DNA from 4 places in the Lysinibacillus sp. Y5S-8 genome. Region 4 is predicted to be linked to each of the others. Evidence: riboswitches for the same ligand, from Rfam matches in the RefSeq annotation. Region 4 holds a riboswitch; each other region holds the start of a gene.

Region 1 (7,443 bases), 670 kb from region 4:
TACAAATGAAATTAACCGCATGATTGTCCCTGGCACATTTATGAAAAAGGCGCTAAAAGGCGAGCTTCCTTTATTACAAGTTGCTCAAAATTTACAGCAAGAGCTGCTAATGTTAATGCCAGAAGACATCGGTACAGAGCCACTAGCACAAGAAAAATATTTAGTGAAAAATGCTAAGAAGATTGCTGTATTAGCTGCAGGCTTAGCAGCACAACGCTTTGGTGCGAAGCTTGATCAGGAGCAAGAGGTATTAGTGAATATTGCCAATATCGCTAACCAATTATTTGCAATGGAGTCAGCTGTCTTACGTACAGAAAAGGCAATTGCTCGTGATGGCGCTGAAAAAGCACAGCAGAAATTGCTATACACGCAAATCTTCTGCCAAGAAGCATTCACAGAAATCGAAAAGGAAGCAAAAGACACAATTCTTGCTTCAGCAGATGGCGATGCAGCACGTATGACATTATCTGCACTTCGTAAATTAACACGCAATAACCCTTATAACTTAATTGCGAAGAAACGTGAAGCTTCTGTTAAACTAATCGAAGCTGAAAAATATATTGTTTAATAGCATACACTGTAACTTAGCTATCTGTAAGAGGATAGCTAGGTTTTTTTATGAGAGATGGATAGAAGCGTGAAACTGATGGATAGAACAGCTAGATTGACGGATAAAATGGAAAAAGTGATGAATAGAACAGCAAAACGGATGGATAGGCTTACGAAAATGAGAGAAGTTCCACCATTCGAAACAATTATGATGGTATACTACAGAAAAAGACAGTAGAGGAGCATTTTAATGACGATTCAATTTATCCATTATCCGAAATGTACGACATGTAAAAAAGCACAAAAGTGGTTAAATGATCATGAGGTTTCCTATGAAGAGGTACACATTGTAGAGCAATCGCCAACAAAGGATGAAATAACAGCCATTTGGCAAGCCAGTGGACTGCCTTTGAAGAAATTTTTTAATACATCGGGTATGAAATATCGTGAGCTTGGTTTAAAGGACAAGCTAGCGGAAATGACTGAAGATGAGCAGCTGGAGCTACTTGCTTCTGATGGGATGTTAATCAAACGTCCAATCGTAACGGATGGCCAAAAAGTAACGCTAGGGTTTAAAGAATCAGATTTTGAGCAAACTTGGAAATAGCCGTATTTAAACAGGATCGAACGACTCTTCTAACCGAGATAAAGTCACCGGCAGATGTCACAAATTTTTAACAGAGATGTATTTCAAGTAACTTGAAAAAATTGTGGACCGCAATTAAGCTGGCACGTAATTGAATCTTGTTTTTATAGGAGAAGTATGGCACACTGAAAGTGAATATATTACATATTTATGGAGGGGTTTTTTGCATGAGCACACCTAAAGACTTACGTTATTCTGAAGAACATGAATGGGTAAAAACAGAAGATGGAAAAGTACGTATTGGTATTACTCACTTCGCACAATCTGAATTAGGAGATATCGTTTTCGTTGAGCTTCCACAAGTTGGCGACGAAATCAAAACAGATGATCCATTCGGTAGCGTAGAATCAGTTAAAACTGTTTCTGAATTGTATGCACCAATCTCAGGTACTGTAGTTGAAGTAAATGCAGATTTAGAAGATAGCCCAGAATTCGTTAATGAATCACCATATGAAAAAGCATGGATGATCGTTGTGGAGCCTGCTGATGCATCAGAAGTTGAAAAACTAATGACAGCAGAGCAATACGAAGAAATGATCGCTGAATAAGACAAGCTATAATCGAAAAACGTCGGAAACTACCGGCGTTTTTTGTTATATAATGACTTATAAGTGGGTATGTCTAAATGGAGGTGGCGTAATGTTCGAGGGAAAATGCTTAATAGTAGAAGGACGCTCAGATAAGCTACAAATTGAGCCAATTTTAAATGAGAATGTTACAATACTATGTACGAATGGTACAATTGGTGTGCATCAATTAGAAGAGCTGCTCGATCCCTATGAGAGCTGTGAGCTATTTACTTTTTTTGATGCAGATACTTCAGGCGACAAGCTGCGTGCATTAATGGACAGACATTATCCAGAGGCAGAGCATTTACGTACAATGCCAACCTATAAGGAAGTAGAGACGACACCAAGAAAAGTGTTAGCGATGATATTACTGCGTGCACATTTTTCAATCCATAATGAATATATTTTGTAAGGTTGCGTGAGGAAATGGAAGAATGGTCAAAAGAGCAGTGGGAAACGGCTAAACAGTCTGGACAGAAAGCTGCGTTTTATTTATATACACCGATGTGTGGAACGTGTGCAGTGGCATCTAAAATGATGTCCATTATTGAACAATTATTGCCACAGCTACCAATAGGTAAAGCGAATATAAATTTTTTAGAGCATGTTGCTGTTGAGCATCAAATTGAAAGTGTTCCGTGTTTACTTGTTAGTGATGGCGGAAAAGTGACAGATAAGATTTATGCTTTTCAATCCGTACCATTTTTATACGAATTGTTAAAAAAATCAATTGACTGAACTTTACTAGCGTGGTAAAGTATCAAATATATTACTAAAACATTAAATATATCGAACTCTTATAAAGAGTGGCGGAGGGAAGTGCCCTATGAAGCCCGGCAACCATCACAAAGTGAAAAGGTGCCAAATCACTCAAAGATTTTTCTTTGAAAGATGAGAGAACGGTTTAACGTTATTATACGTGACCCCTTCTACTTGTCTGTGAGTGAAGGGGTTTTCTATATGAGAAAAGGAGTATTCGCTATGATCCAGCTTCAAAATATTACGAAGAAGTACAAAACAGCAAATGGCGAATTAACGGCAGTCAAAGACGTCAACCTTACCATCAATAAAGGTGAAATTTTTGGCATTATCGGCTATAGTGGCGCTGGTAAGAGTACCATGATTCGTTTATTAAACGGTTTAGAGAAACCGACAACAGGAACAGTAACGGTGAACAGTCAAGAGTTTTCATCGATTAAAGGGCAAAAGCTTAGAGCAGCTAGACAAAAGGTAAGTATGATTTTCCAACATTTCAATTTACTTTGGTCTAGAACAGTTGCCGAAAATATTGCATTTCCACTAGAAATAGCAGGTGTTTCAAAGGCTCAACGTGAAGCACGAGTGAAGGAATTAATTGCACTTGTTGGTCTAGAGGGACGTGACAGAGCATATCCATCCCAGCTTTCTGGTGGACAAAAGCAGCGTGTAGGGATTGCCCGTGCATTAGCGAATAATCCAGAGGTTTTACTATGTGATGAGGCGACTTCCGCACTCGATCCTGAAACGACGGATGCCATTCTTGATTTACTCGTTGATATCAATGAACGTTTAGGCTTAACAATCGTTTTGATTACCCATGAAATGCATGTCATCCGCAAAATTTGTCATCGTGTAGCGGTCATGGAGGCAGGCGAAATAGTGGAACGTGGTGAGGTATTGCAAGTTTTCCAAGCACCACAAGCGGCTATTACTAAAAAATTCGTATCTCAGATTACGGATACAAAGGAAACACAGGATACGGTGGCACAAATCAAAACAAATTATCCAACTGGACAACTTGTTAAACTGATTTTTGTTGGTGAAAAGACCGAACAGCCGGTTATCTCACATCTTGTGAAACAATTTGATGTAGAAGTAAGCATTGTTCATGGTAATATTTCGCAAACGAAAAACGGTGCATACGGTACACTGATTGTGCAAATTGATGGCTCGAAGACAAATGTGGCTGAAGCCCTTCGTTATTTAAATACAGTCGAAGTACAAACGGAGGTGATCGCAAATGGTAACTAATCTTTTTCCAAACGTAGACTGGGAAAATATGTGGCAAGCTATGTATGAAACATTGTACATGACAGCAATTTCTACAGTTGTCACATTTATTCTTGGGTTAGTCATTGGGATCGTTCTATTTTTAACAAGCCCTAATCAGCTATGGGCTAATAAAATGGTTAACTTTTTAACGGGTTCAATCGTTAATATTTTCCGCTCCATCCCATTTATCGTGTTAATTATTTTATTAATTCCATTTACGAAATTCTTACTTGGTACGATTCGGGGAGCAAATGCGGCATTACCTGCTCTAATTATCGGTGCAGCCCCGTTCTACGCTCGTATGGTATTAATTGCGTTACGTGAAATAGATAAAGGTGTCATTGAAGCAGCCCGTTCAATGGGGGCAAAAACATCCACAATCATTTGGAAAGTACTGATCCCTGAATCTTTACCAGCACTAATTTCAGGAATTACTGTAACGGCTGTTGCCCTCGTTGGTTATACTGCAATGGCAGGGATTATCGGTGCAGGTGGTCTTGGTAACTTAGCTTTCCTAGACGGCTTCCAACGAAATCGCCAAGATGTGACATTAATGGCAACTATTTTGATCTTAGTAGTTGTATTTATCATTCAATGGATTGGTGATCTAATAACGGTGAAGATCGATAAACGTTAGTAAGACTAAAAGAGGTTAATCCGGTTCTAACCGCTAACATATTTGAAACAAATAAAAGGGAGTGTCATAAATGAAAAAGTTATTAGCAGGATTATTTTTATCTATACTTGTACTAGCATTAGCAGCTTGTGGTACAGATAAAAAAGAAGATGCCAATTCAGCATCTGATCAAACAGATAGTAAAGACAACGTAACATTAAAAGTAGGTGCTTCTAATACACCACACGCAGTCATCCTAGATAAAGCAAAACCAATTTTAGCTAAAGAAGGCATTGATCTTGAAATTGAAACTTATACGGATTATGTTCTTCCAAACCAAGATCTAGATTCAAAAACACTTGATGCAAACTTTTTCCAACATATTCCATATTTAGAGCTACAAATTAAAGATAATGGCTATGATTTCGTAAATGCTGGTGGCGTTCATATTGAACCAATCGGTATTTACTCAAAAAAATATAAAACTTTAGAAGATCTGCCTGAAGGCGCAACAATCTTACTTTCTAACTCAGTATCAGACCACGGTCGTATGCTATCATTACTGGAAGCTAAAGGCTTAATTAAATTAAAAGAAGGTATTGATAAAACGGCAGCAGAAATAAAGGATATTGAAGAAAATCCTAAAAACTTTAAATTCGATGCGAATACTGCACCAGAAATGCTTGTACAAATGTATGAAAATGATGAGGGCGATGCAGTACTTATCAACTCTAACTTTGCGATCGATAATGGTTTAAATCCAATCGAAGATGCTATTTCTCTTGAAGACAAAGAATCTCCATATGTGAATATCATCGCAGTACGTGCAGGCGACGAAACAAGACCAGAAATTAAAAAATTATTAGAAGTATTAACTTCTAAAGAAATCCAAGACTTCATTTTAGAAGAATGGAAAGGTGCAGTAGTACCAGTACAATAATTCAAAGGGTAAGTGAGTGATCTAACTCACTTACTTTTTTATTAGCCTCCTCAAGTATCGCTCATTAATGATACTTGAGGGGGCTATTTTTATTGCAATTATTAAAAAGTTGATTTATCAACTATTAACATCAATCAGTGTTGTTTTTAATCAAATTATTTTAGAGTTAGAAAGTAATTCTGAAATTATTTGTTAAATAGGATGAACATTATTGCACAAATATTATTAAATTACATAAAATGTAGGTGTTTATGAGTATATTTTATAATTGTTTAGAAATTGTTTAGTTATAATTAGTACTATATAAATGTTGATGAAGTTTTTTTGAGTTAAATTTATTTTTTTAATCTATTTTGACTAGAAAAATCATACGTAAGTATGTAGCGATGAAAGGAGTCTGTACAGTACGATGATGAGAAGTGACAAATTACTTTGCAGAATGCTTGCGATGAATAACTCTGGTCAAATGACGCTGTAACGAAAAGAACGATGACAATGGACTACTAGATTAGATAAAGGAGTAATTTTTTATGACAATTGAAACGACATCATTAAGCAAAGCTTTATTAAAAAAAATCCACACAAAAAAAGCTACAATTGGGGTTATTGGGCTTGGCTATGTAGGGTTACCATTTGCAGTGGAAATGGTTCGAAGTGGGTTTCAGGTGATAGGCTTTGATAAAAACCAAGATAAAATCATGCAGTTACAAAATGGTCATAGTTATATCGCTGATCTACCTAAAGAAAATATACAGCAAATGATAAAGAGTAATCAATTTGAGCCAACGAATGATTTTTCTAAGCTTTCACAAGTGGATGTCGTTATGATTTGTGTGCCTACACCTACTTCTACAGAAGGAACTCCCGATATTTCATATATAAAAGAGGCAACACATACCATCGGACAATATATAAAGACGAATGGGTTAGTTATTCTTGAAAGTACAACGTATCCTGGGACAACAGAAGAAATTGTCCAGCCTATTTTAAAAGATTATGGTTTTGCGATTGGTCAAAATTTATTTTTAGCCTATTCACCAGAACGTGTGGATCCAGGAAATATCAACTTTTCCGTATCGAATACGCCTAAAGTGGTTGGCGGAATAACTGCAGCATGCTTAGAGGTATCAAAGGTCTTTTATGAAACAGTCATTCATACCAATGTTTGTCCTGTTTCAAGCCCAAGAGTGGCTGAGATGGAGAAATTGCTGGAAAATACATTTCGTCAAATTAATATTGCCCTTGTCAATGAGTTAAGTCAGATTTGCTACAAAATGGATATCGATATTTGGGAAGTCATTCATGCAGCTTCTACAAAGCCATATGGTTTTATGCCATTTACACCTGGACCAGGAGTAGGAGGGCATTGTATTCCAGTCGATCCTAAATACTTATTATGGGCAGGACAACAACACGGAATCTCAGCAACGCTAATTGAAGCGGCAGATAAAGTCAATGATTCCATGCCCCATTTTGTTGTAAACAGACTAGAAAACTACTTACGTCTACAAAGTAAAGAGCTGTGTAAGGCAAACATTGTTGTCATTGGCGTTACTTATAAGCCCAATATAAATGATTCACGTGAATCTCCAGCACTTCGTGTTATTCAACAACTACTAGATAATCAGTGTCAGTTAAAGATTATCGATCCTTTTATTGAATCTTTTTCTGTAGAGCAAGCTCTTGTCAAGACGGACCTATTAACAGTAGAAATAATCCAACAGGCAGACGCAGTATTAATTTTAACGAATCATTCAGATATTGATTACTCTTTAATTGATCAACAGGCTTCTTTAATTTTTGATACGCGAAATACCCATTTTCTGTTTAAAAATAAAAATTATTACAAATTATAAGGAGAATTCATGGGAAATGAAACAACTTAAACTATGTGGTCTGCTCATTCTGCTGTTGTTAGCAGGCTGTCAATCTGCTCCTAAAGAAACGATTCACCCAGTTGATTCTACCATAGACGTCAAAAAATCTGATGGTACTATGAGTGACTTAATCAGTCATGCCAATATAGTTGTGCCAAAGGTTGCCTTAACATTTAATGGCTTCGCAGATAATGAAACGATGGAGTTACTACTGA
Region 2 (7,443 bases), 770 kb from region 4:
AGTACCGCTACATAAGGACTTGTTAAAATATCGGAGGAATGCCAAGGCAATAGCGTTACAACAACCGCAATAGAGCCCACATAGAAAATTAAAATACGCCAAGTAATGGAATTGGTAGCTTTCGTTACAGCAGCTAATGGTTCATCTGATTCACCAGCAGCAATGGCCACAATTTCTGTTCCCATGAAGGAAAAAATAACAATGACGACCCCCATTAGAACAGCACCAAAACCATTAGGTAAAAAACCACCTTGCCCGACTAGATTGGTCATACCTACAGCATTAAAGTTTGGGGCGATGCCAAAAATAATGAAGGCACCAAGACCAAGAAAGACCACTATACTTGCAACCTTAATAAGAGAGAACCAATACTCGAACTCACCAAATGCTTTGACAGAAAGAACATTCGTTAAAGTAAGTGCTACGGTTAGTAACAAACTTAATAGCCATAAAGGCATCCCGTCATACCAATATTGAATAATGGCTGCCGCTGCTGTTGCTTCTAGTGCAATCGCAATGACCCAGAAAAACCAGTACAGCCATCCAATCATAAAACCTGCCCACGGGCCAATGGCTTCATGCGCATAATGTGCAAATGAGCCACTCGTTGGATTAACAGCTGCCATCTCGCCTAGCATACGCATAACTAAAACAACGATAATTCCTGCAAATATATACGATAAAATGGCCCCTGGACCAGCTAAATTAATAACTGAACCACTCCCCATAAATAGGCCAGCACCGATTACTCCTGCAATAGCAATCATCGTCATATGCCGCTTCTTTAACCCTCTTTGTAAATGCGTTTGTTGCTCCATATCTGTCACCCCTTTTAGTAGATTGCTTGATCGCTTACAAAAATTTTACATGTTTCATAACGTTGAAGTAATAGACAAACTGTAAAATTCTATACTTTTGTTTTAAACATAATGTAAAATAGACTAAATATTCTTAAAATATTATATCAACGAATTTATAAGAAAATATAAATCATTAAACAGAAAAAATACACAATGCGTATAACTAAGGGAGGGGCTAAATTGAGTTCATTTCAACTAAAAGTACTAGATGTTTTGGAAAATAAGTATTTTCATAAGGCAGAGGTAGTTGCAGGTCATGAAGGATTATCAAGAATTATCAAATGGGTACATGTTCTTGAAATCGTACAAGTTGATCATTTTTTAGTTGGTGAGGAGTTAGTATTAACAACAGGAATTAGTCTCCAGCATAGTATCGCTAATTTTGCTGCATTTGTAGAAGCCATCATTCAAAAAAATTGTGCTGCTCTTTGTATTGAGTATGGCTCTTATATTCAGACCGTTCCAGAAGCAATACTAACACTGGCAAACCGGCATCAGTTTCCCATTATTGTTTTTCATGAGGCAGTTCCTTTTGTTCGTATTACGCAGGATTTACATAGCCAAATTATTAATCAGCAATATTTAATGATTTCTTCGCTAGAATCTTATGCACAAGCTTTGAACAAAAATGCTGTCTTAGGACAAAACACTGAAGACATTTTACAAAATATGTATAATGAATTAAAAACACAAATCATGTTCTCCATTAAGGGACGCAATCCTATCTTTTTCCCCAATACGACACACCAAAAACGTCAGCAGCTATTAACATTGAACAAGTCTGCTCAGCAATTTAAACATGGACCTATTTTTATCTTTGATCAGCATTATGCAGATTTAACACTCTATCGAGAGGATGGACTATTTTCAGAGTTTGAATTATTAATATTAGATCGTACAGCAACGGCGCTGGCACAGCTATTAATGCGAGAGTTTTATATTGAGGAAAAAAAGAATATTGAGGATGCTACAATTTTAGTCGATTGGATTGATCAAAAATTATCTAAGGAAGAAATCTATAAATTTATCGTTACACATTACACGGGCTATACACAATCTAGTGGAGCTGTCTTTATATTATCCTCTCCTACTACAATGACAAAGACACAGGAGGATATGGTCTATAGTAAGCTTTATTATCGAAATCTATTTGAGCAACATGGATTTATGCCATTTTTATTCGAAAGAAAAAGCTATATTATTTTTATTTTACTTCATACGAAAGACAGTAAAGCTATTCGTGACATATTGAATAGCATTTTTTCCACACTGCCCAATACCGACTTTTATAAAAAGCAGCAAGCACAAGGTTTTCAAATAGCCGTTGGAAAGGTTGTTTGCGATGTAGAAGAAATTCCTAAAAGCTATCAAACTGCTTTAGAAACTTTATATATTTGCCGCAAAGTGCAAACGTCCTCTTTCTTCTATGATGATTTGCATTTATATCATTTAATCTATAAATTACAAATGCAAGTGAATTTACAGGAAGTGATTTACGATTATTTACAGCCCGTTATTGAGTACGATAAAAAATACAATAGCAAGCTTCTTGAAACATTACAGGTTTATTTACAAACAAATGGCTCCAAGCAGCAAACAGCCAACCAATTATTTATTGTTCGTCAAACACTCTATCACCGCTTAAGAAAGCTTGAAGGTTTACTAGGTGAAAATTTCATGAAAGGGCATAACCGCATTACATTAGAATTTATGCTATTGGCAAATTCATTGATTGAGGATAAGGGCTAGAAAAAAGATGGCACGCTCAAAAGATTACTCCATCTTGAGCGTGCCCCTCTATTAGCCTTTCACGACAACATCATGATATAGTCCTGGTCTGCGGTCGTCATAAACTGGAATTCTTCCACGTACTTCATCGACAATAGAAAAATCTACATCAATCACCGCTACTTCTTCATCCTCTGCACCGATCCAAAGTACTTCTCCCCAAGGCTGTATGATCATCGATTGGCCATTAAAGTTTTCTACCTTTTTTGAAATGCGATTAACTGCTATTACAAAACATTGGTTCTCAATCGCACGAGCTTGCAGCAATGTTTTCCAATGATCAATCCTTGGTGTTGGCCATTGGGCTGGTACAAATAATACCTTTGCTCCTTGTAATGCGTGTGCACGTAACCATTCTGGGAAACGAATATCATAACAAATGACCCCAGCAGCTTCAATATCTCCTAGAGCAAATCGATTCATTTCATCCCCTGCTTCTAAGTAGAGATGCTCATCCATTAAACGGAAAAGATGTGCTTTGCTATATTCCCCTACAAGTTCTCCATTGCAATCAAATGTATACATCGTATTATAAAATTTGTCGCCTTTCTTCGTTGAAACAGAACCACCTACAATATGTACACCAAGTTCCTGTGCTAATTCAGCCAAGAAGGATTTCGTACGTTCACCATCGACATCCGCTAGTTCAGGCAGCTTCTCTAACGCATAGCCTGTATTCCACATTTCAGGCAACACAATGATTTCTGCTCCTTTTTTTGCCACTTCTCGAATCTTGTCCTCAGCTCGTGCAAAATTTTCTTCTACTTTGCCAAAGCCAACATTTAATTGAATACAACCGATTTTCATATCCATTCCTCCTCTAGACAATTATTAAAAAAAGTAATACTATTTGCTTCATATTCTTCAATAATAATTATTATATTCTGAAAAGGGTGATCATGCATGGAATTCTCTAAAAAACTACAGCAACTACCCACTCAATTTTTTGCAGCGTTAGTTCAAAAAGTAAATAATGCCTTAGAAGAAGGTCGCGATGTCATTAATCTTGGTCAAGGAAATCCCGATCAACCAACGCCCCCTCATATCATTCAAGCATTACAGGAGGCGGCTGAAAATCCACAAAATCACAAATATTCACCATTTCGCGGTATCGCTGAATTACGTCAAGCAGCTGCCGACTATTATAAACGTGAATATAATGTGAATCTAAATCCTGACACAGAGGTAGCGATTCTTGGCGGGACAAAAATTGGTCTCGTTGAGCTACCTTTAGCCGTATTAAATCCAGGTGATACGATGCTCTTACCAGACCCTGGCTATCCAGATTACTTATCAGGTGTCGTATTAGGTGATGTCCATTTTGAAGTGATGCCACTTTTAGCTGCAAATGATTTCTTACCTAATTATCATGCATTACCTGATGAAGTGAAAGAGAAGGCGAAGCTACTTTACCTAAATTACCCGAACAACCCTACAGGTGGTACAGCAACACTTGCGTTTTTTGAAGAGACCGTTCGCTTTGCGAAGGAACACAATATTATCGTATCACATGATTTTGCTTATGGGGCAATAGGATTTGACGGTAATAAACCTATTAGCTTCCTACAAGCTGAGGGGGCAAAAGAAGTAGGAATTGAAATGTACACACTCTCCAAAACTTATAATATGGCAGGCTGGCGTATAGGCTTCGCTGTCGGTAATGCCGACATTATTGCTGCCATTAATCTGATTCAGGATCATCTGTTTTGTAGTCAATTCCCTGCTATTCAACAAGCAGCAGCAGCGGCACTTACAGCTTCCCAAGAATGTGTGGATGAACTGCGAGCTACCTATGAAGGTCGCCGCAATGTACTCATTGAAGAAGCTCAAAGAATTGGTTGGCATGTAACGGCTCCAAAAGGCTCCTTCTTCGCATGGCTCCCTGTACCATCAGGCTATACTAGCGAGCAGTTTGCCGATTTATTATTGGAAAAGGCTGATATCGCTGTAGCAGCAGGCAATGGTTTCGGCCGATATGGCGAAGGCTATATCCGTGTTGGTTTACTTGTTAGCGAGGAACGCTTACGTGAAGCAATCCATAGAATCGAACAATTACAATTATTCAACCTTTAACCATGCCATGAGGCTGGGACAAAAGTAAAAATGTTAGACCGATTATAAGCTCGGTCTAACATTTTTTAATTCAGGAAGGAACATTCAACTCAGTGAAAAGAAAAAGTTAGTACATTTTCGCTATTTTTCAATCTTCCTTGGCTGCTGTAAACCGTGTTCTAATGGATAAAATTGAACATGGCCTGTTTCTTCATCAAATTTTCGAAAGTGCTGGATGCCTTGAACCTCAGCTAGCACTATGTCAGCCGTAATAACAGGGTTCCCCCCCTTCATAAAATGCCCCCCTGACACAACGCCCCATTGATCACTCATAGAACCATGGAAATGTGTTTCATATCCCCCATCGCGCTTACATACTACGCCAGAGCCTTGGATCAATTCGAGTGGTCCCTCTTTTTTAATGACATCGCTAAAACTTACGTTAATCTGAGATGTTTCATCAGGTACTAAATAAACAAAGCTACTTTTTTGAAGGCTACCTATACAGCTAACAATTGTTGCTGACTCAATCTGGTTCTCCTCACAAAGTGCCTCTATTCCTTCAATAATGTCTGTACCCATTAGCAGTCGGGCACTCACAACCTTGCCAAATGAACCTATACCATAATTAACTCTTACAGACATTGCTATCCCTCTTTCATGCCAAAATATTATAATAATATAAAAGATTTAAAAAATATTTATTGACTTACTATAACCTATAAATTATATTAGTTCTATCGGAATTACAAAAAAATATGATAAATCTCTTATCAAGAGTAGCTGAGGGACTGGCCCTATGAAGCTCGGCAACCTCCTTTTAGAAGGAAGGTGCTAAATCCTGCAAACGATTATCGTTTGATAGATAAGAGAGGACATTTTTTCATGAGCCTCTCTTAGTTTGTAAGAGAGTTTTTTTATTTTCAAAAACCGATAAAAACAATCTTGGAGGTAGTTTTCATGAAAAAGAAAAATAAATTTTTAGTAGGTTTAGCAAGTCTTACATTAGCAGCAGCTCTAGCAGGTTGTGGCTCTAAAGAAGAGAGTAAAGGTCAAGCTGAAGCAATTAATGAAAATAAAATCGTCGTAGGTGTCACGTCTGGTCCACACGAACAAATCGCAGAAGTTGCAGCGAAAGTAGCCAAAGAAAATGGGCTAGAAGTAGAGCTTAAATCATTTTCTGATTATGTTTTACCTAATACATCCTTATCTGAAGGTGATCTTGATGCGAATAGCTATCAACACGAGCCTTTCCTCGATACGTTTAATAAAGATCATGATACAGATTTAGTACCAGTAGGCAAAACAATTTTAAATCCAATGGGTATTTACTCTGAAAAATATAAATCCTTTGATGACATTCCGGATGGTGCAACGTTTGGTTTACCAAATGACCCAACAAATGGTGCTCGTGCCCTCTTTGTTTTACAAGAAGCAGGCTATATAAAATTAAAAGATGGGGCAGATTTAACAGCCTCTATCCGTGATGTAGAAGAAAACAAAAAGAATTTAAAATTCATCGAATTAGAGGCAGCTCAAATTCCTAAGCAGCTTAGTGAAGTAGATGTAGCAGCTATTAATACAAACTTCGCATTGGAAGCTGGCATTAATCCTAAAGATGACGCTATTCTTTTAGAATCTACTGACTCTCCATATGTGAACTATATTGTGGTACGTGCAGAAAATGAAAATGACCCAACAATTAAAAAGTTCGTTGAGGCTTACCAATCTGATGAAGTACGTCAATTCATTGAAGAAGAATTCAAAGGTTCAGTAATCCCTAGCTGGTAATACATTCAGGAAGCTTCTAGTAGCTGAAGAATCTGCCGAAATTCCTCTATGGAAAACGAGCAGATTCTTGCTTTTTAGGAGCTTGAGAAAGGAGCAATCAATCGGATGATTCAATTACAAAATATCTCAAAAGAATATAAGACGAAAAAAGACATCATTAAGGCTGTAGATGGAATCAATCTCCATGTAAAAAAAGGACAAATTCATGGTGTGATTGGCTATAGTGGTGCAGGTAAAAGTACACTCATTCGTTGCGTCAATCTACTAGAGCGACCTACAGCTGGAAAAGTGTTAATCGACAATGTGGACATTACTGCCCTTTCTCTTCATGAATTACGGCAAACACGCCAAAAAATCGGGATGATTTTCCAACATTTTAATCTATTAAAAACGGCAACCGTTTACAATAATATTGCTGTTCCTTTAAAGCTACTTGGCTATAACGAGAAAGAGGTAAAAAACCGTGTGGCTAAATATGCTGAAATTGTTGGATTAACAGACAAACTAGACAGCTACCCTAACCAACTTTCAGGTGGGCAAAAGCAACGTGTTGCTATTGCACGTGCCTTGGCACAGGAGCCAGAGGTTTTACTTAGTGACGAAGCAACAAGTGCACTCGACCCTGAAACAACCGAAGCCATTCTTGAATTGTTATTAAAAATCAACCGTGAATTAGGCATTACGATCCTGCTGATTACACATGAGATGAATGTCATTCAGAAAATATGTGATGAGGTTTCTGTTCTTGAATCAGGGAAAGTGGTGGAATTTGGTACAGCTATTGAACTTTTTGCTAAACCGAAGCATCCTACAACGAGAAAGTTTTTAAATACGATTTCACAACGTAATTTATCCCCTTCCCTGATCGAGCAGTTAAATGTTTCAGGCAGTGTCATTCGTTTAACCTTCCTAGGTGAAAGTACTGGTAAGCCATTACTAGCAGAAGTTACGA
Region 3 (7,443 bases), 280 kb from region 4:
TAAATGGGCAACAGCAGCCTTCATCACGCCTGCTGATTGTAAAACCTCCGCTACAATGAGTTGGTTATCATTAAACAATCGACCTACCTCAGCCATACCAGCCATTAAAGGACCATTAATAATATCAAGTGGCGCCGCAAAGATTTCGCGTGCAGCATCTAAATCCTCAATCAGCCCTTCTTTTGTACCTTCTAAAATATAATAAGCTAAACGACCTTCAACCGTTTTTGGTATATCCGCTTCGGTTTTTTCTTTCTTTTTATCACGATAAAAGTCTGTGAATACTGCTAATGTTTCATCATTCGTATTAAACAGTAAGTCATTTGCAAGTTTAATTTCTGCCTCTGGAATGGATGCATAACGTTCTAGTTTCTCTGTATTGACAATGGCATAATCTAAGCCGGCCTGTGTACAATGATAAAGATACACAGCATTCAGTACTTCACGGCCAACTGGCGGTAAGCCAAATGAAATATTACTTACACCAAGTACAGTTAATGTCTGTGGCATCTTTTCTTTGATTAGTCGAATTCCTTCAATTGTTTCTAGAGCCGATCCAATATACTGCTCATCACCAGTCCCTACAGGGAACATCAACGGGTCGAAAATGATATCCTCCGGTGCAAGTCCCCATTTTTCAGTTAATAATTTATAGGAACGTTCGGCAATTTCAAGCTTGCGATGACGATCAACGGCCATTCCTATTTCATCAATGGTTCCAACTACCAATGAGGCTCCATACTTCTTCACGAGTGGCATTACTGCATCAAATCGTTCTTCACCATCTTCTAGATTAATAGAGTTAATGATGGCTTTTCCTTGAGAAAATTTTAATGCTTCCTCAATGACCTTTTCATCTGTCGAGTCGATTACAAGAGGAACCTTAACCTTTTTCACAACCTCCTGCATAAAACCACGCATATCAGCTAATTCATCACGATCGGGGTTGGCTAAGCAAATATCAATAACGTGTGCACCATTTTTTACTTGCGCACGTGCAATTTCTGCAGCTTCTTCAAACTTCCCATCAATGATTAAATTCTTAAATTTACGAGAGCCTATAACATTCGTTCTTTCACCAATAAATAATGGACGCATAGAATCGTCATACAATAATGGTTCGATTCCTGATACCGCATGACCATGTGTTTTCTCTGGTATTTGGCGTGGTTTTTCATCTTTTAAAACCTCACGGATAGCTGTGATATGAGCTGGAGTCGTCCCACAACATCCACCTACAATATTAAGCCAGCCCTTTTCTGCAAAGCCTTTTAATTTTTGTGATAAAGATTCTGGTGATTCATGATAGCAACCTTCTTCATCCGGCAAGCCTGCATTCGGATAACAGCTAATATAGCCTGTGGAAAGCTCTGCCAATGAACGAATATGATCCGTCATAAACTCTGGTCCAGTCGCACAGTTTAAACCAACGGATAGTGGTTTAATATGTTCAATAGAAATATAAAAAGCATCAATCGTTTGCCCTGCGAGTGTTGTACCCATCGGTTCAATTGTTCCTGAAATCATGACGGGTAGTTCTTTGCCAGTTGCCGCGAAAGCACGTGCTACACCTAGAGTACCTGCTTTTACGTTTAACATATCCTGACTAGTTTCTAGTAAAAGGACGTCTGCTCCTGCCTCAATTAACGCCTTCGCCTGTACATAAAAATTTTCCTCTAGCTCATCAAATGTAATACCGCCAGTTACGGATAATGTTTTTGTTGTTGGACCCATTGCGCCAGCAACAAAACGTGGCCAATCTGATGTTGAAAAGTTATCCACTGCTTGACGAGCAATTTCGACGGCACGTTTATTAATTTCTTCCGCTTTTGCGCCAAGATCATATTCATTTAACACAAGAGGCGTCCCGCCAAAAGTATTCGTACAAATAATATCTGCGCCTGCCTCTAAATATTTATGGTGAATTTCCTTAATTACATCAGGTCTAGTAAGCACAAGATTTTCATTACAGCCATCAAGCTCCTCCCCGCCAAAATCCTCAGCGGATAAGTTTTCGTTTTGTAGCATTGTTCCCATTGCGCCATCAAGAATTAAAATACGTTTCTCTAGTTGCTTTTCAATCAAGTGCTTAGCCATGTATACTTACCCCTTTTTTCTGTTCATCCAATTGCTCAATATATTTCATCAACTCTAAAGTCACATCATAACGTAAAAATGGAGTGATAAGGTAAATGCCATTGAAATACTGCGCAGCCACCTCTACTAATTCCTTCGCAATGGCAATCCCCTCAAATGTTGCACGTTCTTTATCTTCACCACAGGCCTTCATTCTTGCTAAGGCATCTTCAGATAATTTTATGCCTGGCACCTCATGATGTAAGAATTCAGCACTTTTATAACTTGTAACGGGCATAATACCAATATAAATAGGCGCTTGTAAATGCTTGGTTGCCTCATAAATTTCCACAATTTTTTCCTTCGTATATACTGGCTGTGAAATAAAGTAGTCTGCTCCGTACTCAATTTTCTTCTCTAAGCGTGCCACAGCACGATCTAATACACGGACATTTGGATTAAATGCAGCAGCTACTGAAAAATTTGCTTTTTTACGAAGTGGTTTACCTGAGAAGGAAATACCTTGATTTAACTGCTTAATTAATTGGATCAGCTCCATTGATGAGACATCATAAACACTTGTGGCACCTGGGAAGTCCCCAACTTTTGTTGGATCGCCAGTAACAGCTAACACATCATGAATTCCTAATGCATTTAACCCCATTAAATGTGATTGCAGACCGATTAAATTACGGTCTCGGCATGTAATATGTGTTAGAGGACGTACACCATTAGTACTCTTCAACAATGCACCCATAGCAATATTGCTAATACGTGGAGAAGCCAGAGAATTGTCTGCCATCATGACGACATCTGCTCCTGCATCATACAATTGTTTTGCCCCTTCCAAAAAACCATCAATTTCCAGATGTCTAGGTGTATCTAGCTCTACAATGACAGAGCGTTCGCGCTTTACTTTTTCATGAAGAGGTTCATACTTCGTTGGCTCTGCTTCACGAACAATCTGAATCTTCTCGGGTTTGGCATACTTTTCATGAACTGGTGATAACTCTTCTAAATACTTCTTCGCTGCTGCTATATGCTTCGGTGTCGTACCACAACAGCCCCCAATTAAGCGTACCCCTTGATCACGTAATTCTACAGCCGCTCGACCAAAATATTCAGCTTCTGACTCATAAACGACACGTCCATCTTCTAAGTCAAGGAGTGAAGCATTCGGATAAGCTGACATAAATGCCTTATCAGGAAGTTCTACACCTTCAAACGCCTGAATGGTATGGTGTGGACCTAAACGACAATTGACACCCACAATATCCGCACCAAGTTTTTCTAGCTCATGCAGGGCGTTATTTAAAGACATACCGTTTTGTAAAACACCAGGTTCGTGCATGGAAACTTGCGCAATAATCGGTAATTTTGTCTTTGTCCGTAGCATCTTTAAGGTAGCTGTTAATTCTTCAAAATCATAATAGGTTTCGAGTAAAAGGCCGTCTGGATTTCCAGCAAGTAAAACACTCGCTTGCTCATCAATAGTTGCTAAGATTTCATCTAACGTTGCATCACTTTTACGAATACCACGAATACCACCAATTGTCCCTAAGACAAACTGACCTCCATCTGCCGCAGCTCGCTTTGCGATTGTAATCGCCGCTTCATTAAATTGTTGGACACGCGATTCTAATCCATAGCGAGCTAATTTAATGGCATTTGCACCATACGTATTCGTTTGGATGATATCAGCACCAGCTGCAATATATTCTCTATGAATCTTTTCAATTAACTCAGGTTTCTGTACATTCATTTCCTCATGACAATACTCCAAACCATAGCCATAAAGCACTGTGCCTATTGCGCCATCTGCCGTCAATACATGCGTTTTTAACCTTTCAAGCAATCTCATTAAACTAGCCTCTCTTCCTATATCTCTGTATAATAAAAAGCCTTCTTTTATAAAAAAAAGAAGGCTTTAATGACTCATCATTGTTTTTTCCTTCTCATCTTCGACTCAATGGTCTTCTGGATTTAGCACCTGACAAAAAAGTTGGTTGCTGAAGCTTCAATGGGCCAGTCCCTCTGCTTCTCTTGATAAGAATGTAGTATGAATTTTTTAAATAATTAAAAGAATCATATCGTTTACTGACGAATGAGTCAAGACTATTTCACATAACAAAGATATTTTTCACTTAAAAGCTTAGAAATTGGCTAGTTCCTTTGCAAGCTCCTCACCGATTTTTTTCCCATTTTGAATACAAGCACCAATCCCTACCCCAAAGTATGAACAACCTGCGATGGATAGATTAGGATAGTTTTCTTGTAATTCTTGAACTAAACCTTGTAATGCTTCACGGTGAGCTAGATCATATTTTGGCATTTGATCAATCCATTTTGTGACATTAATAACTGTTGGCTGTTCCTCTATTCCTAGGCTCTTGCGCACATCCTCTAAAGCAACCGCTGCTAATTCTTCGTCAGACATGGCACGGAGTTGCTCATATGCTGGATTGATGCTTTTATAAAAGAGTCGCACAAGTAATTTATGATCTCTTGATGTATGCCTCCATTTACGACTTGTCCAAGTTGCAGCATTACATGTAACGTCAGAATTATGTGAGACAATATAGCCCGTTCCATCTGCTGGCAATCTAGAGTCTGGTACATCAAAACCTAAATAGATCGTAATTGCTGAAGCTGTCGTAAATTGGTCAAAATAACGGTTTAATGATTCATCCTGTAGTAGGCCTTGAACAGCCTCATTCGGCAGTGCTAAAACGACATAATCTGTCTCGATGCTTTCACCATTAGCTAAGGCAATTGAATAGTGGTTTTCTTGCTTTTGAACATTGACAGTTGCGACACCCTTGATGATCTCTACATCAGTTAATGTTTGTTCGAGACGATCAATTAGAGAAGATAAACCGTTTTTGAACGATATAAACTTTTTATTGGCTGCTTTAGCAAATTGCTCACGATTCGCATCAAAGCCTTTTATGATACTTCCATACTCGTTCTTATAGTCAATCAAGTACGGTAAAGTAGAGGCAATCGAAAGCTGGTGTAAATCCCCTGAATAAACACCTGCAAGAACGGGTGCAATTTGATTTTTCACAAGCTCTTCCCCTAAATAATAGGTTAAAAACTCTCCAATTGAACTTTCCTTTGTGAAGTCTTTGTTTGGTAAAGTCAAATCTTTTAATGCATCTTGTTTACCTTGCTCTGTAATCAATGTGCTTTGCTCCAAGGATGCCAAACTCATTGGTATTCCAAAAGTAGAATCTGCCGGAATGGCATGTAATTCATTATTCGTATAAATATAGGAAATACCTGTTTCGTTGTAAACTAGATTCTCCTCAAAATCAAGCTCCTGTACAAGCTCCATAACACCTTTATGACGAGCTACAATCGAGTCAGCACCTGTTTCCATAATAAAACCTTGCTCATGTGTTGAATATAATTTGCCCCCTAAATATGTATTTTTTTCTACAAGCACTAGACGCACATCTACATTATTTTCCTTCACTTGACGTTGTAAATAATGCATTGTGCATAATCCTGTAATACCGCCACCTAATACAACAACTGTTTTCATAGTAACCGCCCCTATTTTTAGTTCTTCCTACAGTATAAACTTATTTTCATTGAAAATTACGTTAAACCCTTTACAAATTTAGCAAAAATAGAGCTACCTCATCTGTGAGATAGCTCTAGCTTAATCATATGGAATTTCCATTTCAAGATTTACAAAAATACACATATTTATAGGTACTATAGTGTTTAATATGTCTAAAAAATACGGAAACATAAACGTTAATTTAGTAGTCTATCCTTTTAGATTTTGGGAAAAGCTTGCTAAGTTTTCTGCTGAATTCGTTACTTCTGTAAATGATGTCCCTAACTCGTTTAATATCCCGACGATTGCTTGTATTTTCGTTGCCATACAGTCGTTTTGATCCTTTGCTTCTGTCATGGCTCCCAATATGCTTGTAAATTGACCTTCAGTTTGTAACATGTTTTCCTCACCTGACGCCACTTCATCTTGAATATTTGCCAGAGAATGCTCTAATTTCTCTGTCCGTTCACTCGTTTTTTTCAATAACAATGCCACCGAAGTAACCGAATCCTTCGTTTGAATAGATAATTTACGCACCTCATCAGCCACTACACTAAAGCCTTTGCCCGCTTCTCCAGCACGCGCCGCTTCAATTGCAGCATTCAATGCCAACAGATTGGTTTGATTAGCAATATTAGTAACAACATTCATGATTGTCTCCATTTCCCTAGACATATCCGATAATTGTTCAATATTTTCTTCTATATCATGAAGTGAATGAATAATATTAAGCATATTTTGTGATTGATTTTTTAAACGTTCACGACCTTCAAGTGCTTGATTTTCAGCCAGTGTTGAGACATCAAGTGATTTTTTAGCCAATTGTTTAATTTCGTCAGATTGCTTGCTTAAGCAGCAAAATGAATTATTTGTTTCCTGAGAAATTGTGGCAAGTGCTTCGGAAGAATCAACAATTTGTCGTTCAATAGCTTCTTTCTCATGCATCATTTTTTCTTTCATTTGTTCCACAGTGTTTTCAAAAGCCTCCAAAACGAGCTGCTGCTCGAAATTACAAATTTTCGATATGGCCCTGATCGTATTAAATTGATCTTGGGGATGCTCTATATTTTTTTCGACTAAATCAATAAATGATATGGATAAATCTTGGAATGCGCAAATATACCATTGGGTTCTAAGCCCAATATGAACATGTACCTTTGCAATTTTTACTCGTCTTTGGTAATACACCTCATCAATGGTTCCGTTAAACATTTCAATAATATGCTGCCGTAGTGTTACTTTAAGTCTGTCTACAGAACTATGATGACTAATAATATCTACCAAATGATGCTCTGTTCCTATCATGTTGTAAAAACGGTTTACGATGTGATCTACATTGTCCATAACATATGGCTGGAAAGCTTTTAAATATTGTAAGTCTTGCTTCGTTAGATTCAGCATTTCAATTTGTTTCACCATTGATTGGCGAGTAGACAAATCCATTTTTACTGTATATTGCTGTAAATCCAATACCTTCGTCTTTCTCTGTTTTTGAAAAATCACACATCTTCCCTCTTTCATTCCGTTTACTTTCAGCAGGCTGAGAAACACCAAATCCCTTTTTTAACATATTGATTGATACAAGAAAAAATACCGATAAAAACAGATTAGCTATTATGCTATGGGCTAATACTCTTTCTGTCTGGCACACTTCCTCCAAAAGCATGTCGAGTACCTCTTTGTACAATCACACAAAAAATATTCCCGCTCAGCAAGCAGACCTAGTCAGTACATGACTAACAGTAGACTTATTTACGTATGCTTTATTTCAAAATCACTCATTTACATTAATCATTTTA
Region 4 (7,443 bases):
CCACTTTCAAAAGCGAGAACATTATAGCCCATTTCTTGATGTAAAAATTGTATTAAACGTGTTTTAGCTAGATTAAATTGTGCAACACCATGAGAGCTCTCTCCTAAAAAGACAATGCGCTTATCATGTAATAATGGCTTTAGCATCTCTAAATCCTCAAATTCACTAGATGGAATTTTTTGTCCATTAAATGTTTCAGGTTGAATGGAGGATAGGCTATAGGCATGATCGTTCACCCATTTTTTCCAATCTAATAACGTTTCATTAGAAGACCTAACCTGTTTGACTGTTGAATTAAGTTCAATATTGAGCTGTTCTTCATTTGCAGTGACCGCCGCAGAGACACTAGTTACTCCGTTTAGTGCCATTAAACTTGTCAGTGCAATACTTAATAAAACCTTACGTTTCCTATCTTTTTTCATTAATAATCAGCCCTTCTCCTTATATTGATACTTATTATAAGGAGCGAAGTTTAAAGCTTAGGAAGAGTTTGTTTAAATTTTGTTTAAATTTGACTATATTGGCAAAAAACATCCCTGTTTGTAAAGTAGAGATGTTTATCATTATTTATAGTGATAGGTGCTTGCTCTAACATGGTTACGTTGAATTTGATTGAACCATGCACGATCTTTTTCTTCTTGCTTTAATGTACCAACAATGGAGGAGGAGCAGCTCACACAAATTTTAGCTTGTGTAATTTGTCCACAACGTTCACAAGGTGCTCCTAAATTAGGGAAAATGGATTTTTTTAACTTTCCTGCTTTTACCCATTTATAGAGGAGCTCGGGTGACACTCCTGTTAAAGCGACTATCTCATCGTTTGTTAAGTAGCGATTATTTTTTCTTAATAAAAAATGATGTAACTCTGAAAATATATCCTCTTCTCTCACATCAATTCTTTTATGGAATAGCAACATAACTAGTCCTCTCCTCGTCAAATCAATTAATGATTTCATTAACTGTTATAGGTTGTTCGTCATATTTATAATTTTCCCAACGATTACGCGCAAGCTTTCGATATTTTGGTGATACATTTCGATCGGCAATTAAGCGTGAGAATCCTTTTTTAGCTTCTACAATATCACCGAGTCGAAGGCTTAATTCAGCATGTAAAAACTGGATTCTTTCTCCACCCTCCTGATTGGATGCAAAGGATTTACTATAAAAGTCTCTAGCTGCAAAAAGGTAACGCTTTTCGGATTCCTCATCGGTTTTTAAACGATAAAGCCAAGCAATTTTCAAGGCGAAATTCGCCATTAAAAGGGATTCCTCCATGGAAGCACGTGATACCAAATAAGCAAGCTTAAAACTGACAATGGCATCATCGATTGTACGTTCCTGACAAATATCCATCGGCTTCTGGAGCTCTTTAATGTAAATTTCATCAATGAGCTGCATGAAAGGTCCATATGTCCGTGTCATAGACTTATGGTAGGCATAGCCGCAATGGGGACAAACAGCAACCTCATACAGCAAAGGATTTAAGCCATCATAAACAGGCATGAAATCTGTTTGCTCCTCGATGATTTTATATCGATTAGGGCGTACTTTATAAGTTGTAAAATGCTTTTTGCAAAATTTACAATCTACACTACTTTCATAGTAGTAAATGTTAAATGCCATAAGAATCAACTCCTTTGCAGGCTCTAAAATTTTGTTTCTTTTGCTCTATTTATACGTAAATGCTTATCGTTCAATGTGTTTAAGTGGATATCTTTTATTTTAACAATTCTGTGTTCTTTGGTATACTCCTTTAGAATTATTAAAATAAAAATATTCATCTATTTTATAGTTAATTGTCATTAAATCTATGCTTGTAATAGTATTTATCGGTGCTGTTAATGTAAGTTATAGAGTTTGCTGAAAGTTTGTCAAAATACTTTCATACTTTTCATTGAGTATAAGGAATGAATTAAATGTTTGTGATTCTAAAGTACTGTTTTATAAAGGGGCTTAAGATGAATTATAATATCATATTTTTTGATGTGGATGGAACACTGATTAATTACGAGGATGGCTGTGTGGAAGAAAGCACAAAGCAGGCCATTCAACTTTTGCAGGAGAGAGGAATTCACCTTGAGCAGCTACAGGAAGACCTTTATCGATGTGTCAGGAGATACAAGCGCTGGGAATTGAAACCTTTATAACAGCAAATGGGGCATATGTGAAACACAAGGATTTAATCATACATAAAACACCTATTGCTAAAGATATTGTTCAAAATGTACAAGCTTTTGCTCGTGAACAGCAGCATAGCCTCACATTTTTTACAGAGCAACTATCGATGAATGGCATCCAGCATCCAGCTGCTTTCAATGCGATGCAGGCAACTCTATCTTTACGAGATTTTCCGGTTGTGAATGAAAAAATTGTGGATGAAGAAGTTTTTCTCATGTGTCTATATGCAGATGAGGAGGCTGAAAAAAGATATGCTAGCCAATTTCCGCATATATTTTGGCAGCGATGGCATCCTTATATTGTGAATGTATTACAGCAGGATGTTGCCAAATCTATAGCTGTTAAAGCGGTACTAGACCATTTTAACATTGGTCCTGAGAATGCTATTGCTTTTGGAGATGGGAATAATGATATTGATATGTTAGAGCATGTAGGACTAGGTATTGCTATGGGAAATGGTAGCGCAGCTCTAAAAGCGGTTGCGAATTTTGTTACAAAGAGTTCCACTGAAGGTGGTATTGACTTTGCTTTACGGCAGTTTCAAATGATATAAAGCTGCTGAAGGTCTTAAAGTCGATGCTTCAGGTTCTCTTAGATATATTGAAGGAACTTGTTAATCAATGAGTTTTAATAAATTTTGGGTGGGATGTTATATGGCACATCATGTGCAATCTCTAATTGAACATTACGGGTATTTGGGTATTATCGTGATCCTAATTGGAGGCGTTGTTGGGTTGCCACTTCCTGATGAAGTCTTTCTAACATATGTTGGCTACAGTGTTTATATAGAAAGCCTTGAACACATTCCCGCTTTAGTAAGTGCAATGATTGGTGCAGTTGGCGGTATTACCTTAAGCTACTATATCGGCTATCGTTTTGGCTTACCATTATTGCAGAAATATGGACCCAAAATTCATATTACGGAGCAAAAAATTGATTTTACAAAACAACTGTTTACTAAAATTGGGCCAACTTTATTATTAATAGGCTATTTTATACCTGGTGTACGGCATCTGACAGCCTATATTGCGGCAATTAATAATTATCCATATAGAAAGTTTGCTTTTTTTGCCTATACAGGGGCATTTATCTGGACTTTCACATTTATAACGTTAGGGAGGATGCTTGGGGAGAAGTGGCGGTTTGTTGGTTATTATTTATCCCATTATAGTATTTATCTCATCCTATTGTTTGGCCTCGTAATGCTCATCGTTTACTATCTATTCAAAAAAAGAAATATACGAAAATAAAGGTCTGTATGATTCAACACATGAATCGTACAGACCTTTGTGTTATGGCAAAATAGCAAATGAGCGTACAGGGAATCCAGATGCCTTTTCAGGCTTAGGGACGATATTGAAGATAATTGCCCCCTTCGCAGGTAGCTTGTCCAAGTTAGTCATCAACTCAATTTGATAGATGTTTTGTTCAAGCACGAAGTATTCGCCATCTAGCTTACCATTTTTGTGAAAATCAGCGGCTGAATCAGTATCAAATGTTTCATGGCCAAGTGCACTTATTTGACGTTCCTTCAATAAAAATTGTAAAGCCTCTAAGCCCCAGCCTGGTATATGGTTATGTCCATCCATATCTTGGTTACTAAATGCCTCTTTATCTGGCCAGCGCTTACTCCAATCCGTACGTAGCGCTACAAAGGTACCTGCTTCAATTACTCCATGTTGTGCTTCAAAATCAAAAATATCTTGCACACTTAGCGAGAAGTCATGATTGCTAGCAGCTTCTCGTGATTTATCAATGACGACAAGAGGAAGAACTAGTTCTTTTAGTTCTAATTCTTCTAGATAGCGGGAGTCTCGCACAAAATGAATGGGTGGGTCGATATGTGTGCCATATTGTCCTGGGAACGTGAATTGTTGTGCGAAGAACCCGTCATCATGAGAGAATAATGTTTCAAATTTAGCATCTTCAAACATAAAAAAATGTGGGGAATTAGGGCCGAATGTATGTGTTAAATCAACCCATTGTTTTGATTTTAATAATTGTAATGCTTGTAAAAGTTGGTTTGACATTGATTTCACTGCTTTCTGTTAAAATTAGTAGAAAATAAAAAAGAGTCCCCTTAGAAGAGGACTCCAAAATAAGCAACGGTAGTTCTTCTTCTCATCTTTAAGGCTTAAAATTTTGCCAATTGGAATTAGCACCATACTGTTGAGCTGGTTGCTGAGACTTCATCGGGCCAATCCCTCCGTCTCTCTCGATAAGAAAAGTGATATAAGAATTTTCAGAAATAATAATAAAAACACTTTAGCATAGAATTTTATAGTTTACAAGTTCGATAGAGATATAAGGGTAAATTTTTTTACCAACTTAAATTTATGGTTATGCCACAACAACCATTATCCATAAGACGTATTCTGAAATTGTCTGGTGTATAATTTGCATCAAATTTCATCGTAATGCCTGTTGATGTGATTAATTTATCAACCTCTGTTTTATTTGAAAGCTGTGCAGCATTCATTAGATCATGTGCAAATTGTTGGGAGCTATCAATTTTATCCGTAAGCAATTGAGCCTGTTGCATTATCGCCTTTATCCGTGTAGCTGAAATTTTTAATTTATGTGTGTCGACAGGTGGAAAGGGGTTAGTGTTCGGCATTGCTAAATGTTGAGGAATAGGTCTAACGGCAAGCTGCTGGGCAAGTGGCGACGTTGGGTAATGATAAGGATGAACAAAGTACGGATAAGGATTGTAATACAATGTAATTCCTCCTATCCTATAGCTGATATCTTATCTTATGTAGCTAGACGTCTTTAGGTGTTATTTTGCAGTGCAATGTCTGTCCTAATCATTTAAAAAGGAAGCCAAAGTGAGCTTCCTCTTTTAGCCGAGAACATGTAAGACATCATCAATTTTTTTACTATGAGACAGTATACCGTAATTCATCCATGTTAAAAAATCCACTTCATATACACAGTTGGTTTTGACTGCAGCTAGATTTTTCCACATAGAAGTTTTTAAAATCGTACGCTCCTCGTTCTCGTAAATGGAATGTTGTTTATCAAAAGTAATAAATAAATGATCCGCATCTAATTGCAGCAATTGATCAAATGTCAGTGGTGCTTTACGTTGATTGTGCGGAATACTCCAGACAAGTGGATGTGGCATTAAACCTAGGTCACGATATAAAATTGGCCCCGTATAGCCACATTCAGGACCCGCATATAGAGTAATGCCAATAGCTGAAATGCGGAGAAATGCCACACTTTGCCCATAAACGGATTTACTAAGAATTCCTTTTGCTTGCCGTACCTTATCCTCATATTGTAGGATCACATCTTGCATCAAGGAGGTTTTTCCCGTTAAATCAGCAATCTTAAACAAAGTAGACTGCCAGTTCTCTCCAGGATGTGAGATATGACAGATGGGAGCTACTTCATTTAAATGATGACAGGATTCCCATCGCTCTATACCTGCATCTAGCATAATTAATGTTGGTTTATAGTGAAGGAGTCGATCCATTTCTCCATTTTGTACATCGATATCAGGCACTTCTTGTAGACCTAAATAGTCTTGTTTTCCCCATTTTGGATGACTGAATTGAGCAATTGGTGTAATCCCAAGGGCGACAAAGAAATCTTCTAAGAATGGTGCAAATACACGTAGATTGCTGCTTTGGTTTCTTCGGTATTGTCCTGGAGAGATGCCGACATGTTCTTTAAAACGACGATTGAAATAATACTCATTATTAAATCCGATAGACTGACTAATTTCAAATACCCGATCATTTGTTGTCATTAATAATTGCTTGGCTTTTTCAATGCGAATATTATTTAAATAGTGAAGAGGGATTTGCCCTGTAATCTCTTTGAACATACGGGTATAATTCCATCTTGGAACATCAGCTAGCTCTGCCAACTGCTCGACAGTCCACTCTTTTTCAAAATGTTTATGCAAATAGTTAATGGATTGCTCAACTGATTGACGATCATTTTTTTGCACCAGCTTGGGTATTGTTTGATGTAAGAGCAATAACATCAGCTCTTGAAAGTGTACATGCTGCTCAAAGATGGTGTGCTCATCCTCCGCTAGACGGTTCTGATAAATGGCTTCTAACAGTCTACGACATTGCGAAAAGGGGAGGAGACGTTGCTCTTTGACACGCTTAAAAGGGCTAGTAGTCTGTTTATTGCTAAGATGGACAATGTTGAACTGTAATTGATAAAAACAAAGGTGCTCGTTTTGAATGTGTATACTAACCGTGTTATTAGGAGGAATCGATATGCACTTTTCTTCACTAAGATGAATGGTGTTATGATCTATTTCTAGCTTTCCGCTGCCACTCATTACGATGAAAAGTGTATAGAAATCACTATTAAACTGTTGCTTGTTCGTTGATTGAATCACATAAGAAATAGTTTGTAACGTATAGACATGTGTTAAGTTACCCATTGATGATTCCCCCTTTTATAATTGAATTTGGAGAACAACACAAAGAAAGCTCTCTGAAGAGCTTTCTTTTGAAAATTATTTCACGAACCATTTCTCAAGATCATCATATTTCAGCAGGTTAGCTGTGATAGCTCCAGACTGCCAATATGTTCGATCTGCAATATAGACATGCCCATTTTTAACAGCAGGTACTGTTTTCCATAGTGTACTATCTAACCATTTAATCGCTTCTTGATTTTCTTCCGAATCCCAAGTGCCATTTGAAGGGAAAAGGATGATATGATCCGCATCTAGCTCTGGAATAGCCTCTTCTGATAAGACCTCTTGGAACTCTGTCATATCACGTGCTAACGGATGCGGTGTTAAGCCAGTTTCTGTGTAGATATAACCAGTATAGCGATTTTTGATACCGAATAATGCTAATGTTTGATCTGCTGTATTTAGACGTACAACAGCAACTGTTTCGTCTCCAATTGATTCATCTAATTTTGCTTTTAAATCGGATACACGTTGCTCATATTTATCAACGATTTCCTTTGCTTTATCAGGAATATTTAAAACATCCGCTATTGTTTTTACAATTTCACGTGGGTCTTGTAGAATATCTTCTTTTATGCGGTAAGTAGGTGCAATCTTTGAGTATTCTTCATATTTTGCCTTATCAGCAGCGCCATCCACAATGATTAAATCAGGCTTAGCTTGTAGTAATGTTTCCATACTACCAGTAATGTCGAACTCAGGAACATCTAATCCTAAATAGTCCTGTTTACCCCAGGATGGGTGATACCATTGCACAACAGGTTTTACATCCAAGGCAGTTAAATAATCTTCCATATAGATAGCAGCTACACGCT

What was found. Region 4 has a riboswitch for S-adenosylmethionine ahead of V6670_RS21460 (cyclase family protein). Riboswitches for the same ligand answer to the same signal wherever they lie in the genome.
Region 1: linked by a shared signal. The riboswitch ahead of V6670_RS18180 (methionine ABC transporter ATP-binding protein) and the one ahead of V6670_RS21460 (cyclase family protein) in region 4 are both predicted to bind S-adenosylmethionine.
Region 2: linked by a shared signal. The riboswitch ahead of V6670_RS02265 (MetQ/NlpA family ABC transporter substrate-binding protein) and the one ahead of V6670_RS21460 (cyclase family protein) in region 4 are both predicted to bind S-adenosylmethionine.
Region 3: linked by a shared signal. The riboswitch ahead of V6670_RS20085 (bifunctional homocysteine S-methyltransferase/methylenetetrahydrofolate reductase) and the one ahead of V6670_RS21460 (cyclase family protein) in region 4 are both predicted to bind S-adenosylmethionine.

The regions. Positions count from the first base shown of each region.
Region 1 is NZ_CP145889.1:3,715,118-3,722,560, reverse strand. Features, by position in the region: gene V6670_RS18205 (acyl-CoA dehydrogenase family protein) at 1-568, shown strand, start outside; gene V6670_RS18200 (arsenate reductase family protein) at 800-1,156, shown strand; gene gcvH (glycine cleavage system protein GcvH) at 1,363-1,743, shown strand; gene V6670_RS18190 (TOPRIM domain-containing protein) at 1,835-2,176, shown strand; gene V6670_RS18185 (thioredoxin family protein) at 2,191-2,502, shown strand; SAM riboswitch class I at 2,559-2,662, shown strand; gene V6670_RS18180 (methionine ABC transporter ATP-binding protein) at 2,746-3,774, shown strand; gene V6670_RS18175 (methionine ABC transporter permease) at 3,764-4,432, shown strand; gene V6670_RS18170 (MetQ/NlpA family ABC transporter substrate-binding protein) at 4,503-5,351, shown strand; gene V6670_RS18165 (nucleotide sugar dehydrogenase) at 5,882-7,207, shown strand; gene V6670_RS18160 (polysaccharide deacetylase family protein) at 7,224-7,443, shown strand, end outside.
Region 2 is NZ_CP145889.1:475,398-482,840, reverse strand. Features, by position in the region: gene V6670_RS02290 (amino acid permease) at 1-818, opposite strand, end outside; gene V6670_RS02285 (PucR family transcriptional regulator ligand-binding domain-containing protein) at 1,041-2,609, shown strand; gene V6670_RS02280 (carbon-nitrogen family hydrolase) at 2,661-3,455, opposite strand; gene V6670_RS02275 (pyridoxal phosphate-dependent aminotransferase) at 3,552-4,721, shown strand; gene V6670_RS02270 (PPC domain-containing DNA-binding protein) at 4,842-5,345, opposite strand; SAM riboswitch class I at 5,468-5,572, shown strand; gene V6670_RS02265 (MetQ/NlpA family ABC transporter substrate-binding protein) at 5,661-6,491, shown strand; gene V6670_RS02260 (ATP-binding cassette domain-containing protein) at 6,597-7,443, shown strand, end outside.
Region 3 is NZ_CP145889.1:4,104,698-4,112,140, forward strand. Features, by position in the region: gene metH (methionine synthase) at 1-2,097, opposite strand, end outside; gene V6670_RS20085 (bifunctional homocysteine S-methyltransferase/methylenetetrahydrofolate reductase) at 2,090-3,937, opposite strand; SAM riboswitch class I at 4,029-4,129, opposite strand; gene V6670_RS20090 (protoporphyrinogen oxidase) at 4,229-5,623, opposite strand; gene V6670_RS20095 (globin-coupled sensor protein) at 5,855-7,063, opposite strand; gene V6670_RS20100 (hypothetical protein) at 7,047-7,310, opposite strand.
Region 4 is NZ_CP145889.1:4,381,011-4,388,453, reverse strand. Features, by position in the region: gene V6670_RS21485 (erythromycin esterase family protein) at 1-422, opposite strand, end outside; gene V6670_RS21480 (hypothetical protein) at 564-956, opposite strand; gene V6670_RS21475 (DUF2225 domain-containing protein) at 940-1,623, opposite strand; partial or broken gene V6670_RS21470 (Cof-type HAD-IIB family hydrolase) at 1,959-2,731, shown strand; gene V6670_RS21465 (DedA family protein) at 2,832-3,428, shown strand; gene V6670_RS21460 (cyclase family protein) at 3,471-4,208, opposite strand; SAM riboswitch class I at 4,297-4,403, opposite strand; gene V6670_RS21455 (hypothetical protein) at 4,499-4,897, opposite strand; gene V6670_RS21450 (helix-turn-helix domain-containing protein) at 5,021-6,589, opposite strand; gene V6670_RS21445 (ABC transporter substrate-binding protein) at 6,665-7,443, opposite strand, start outside.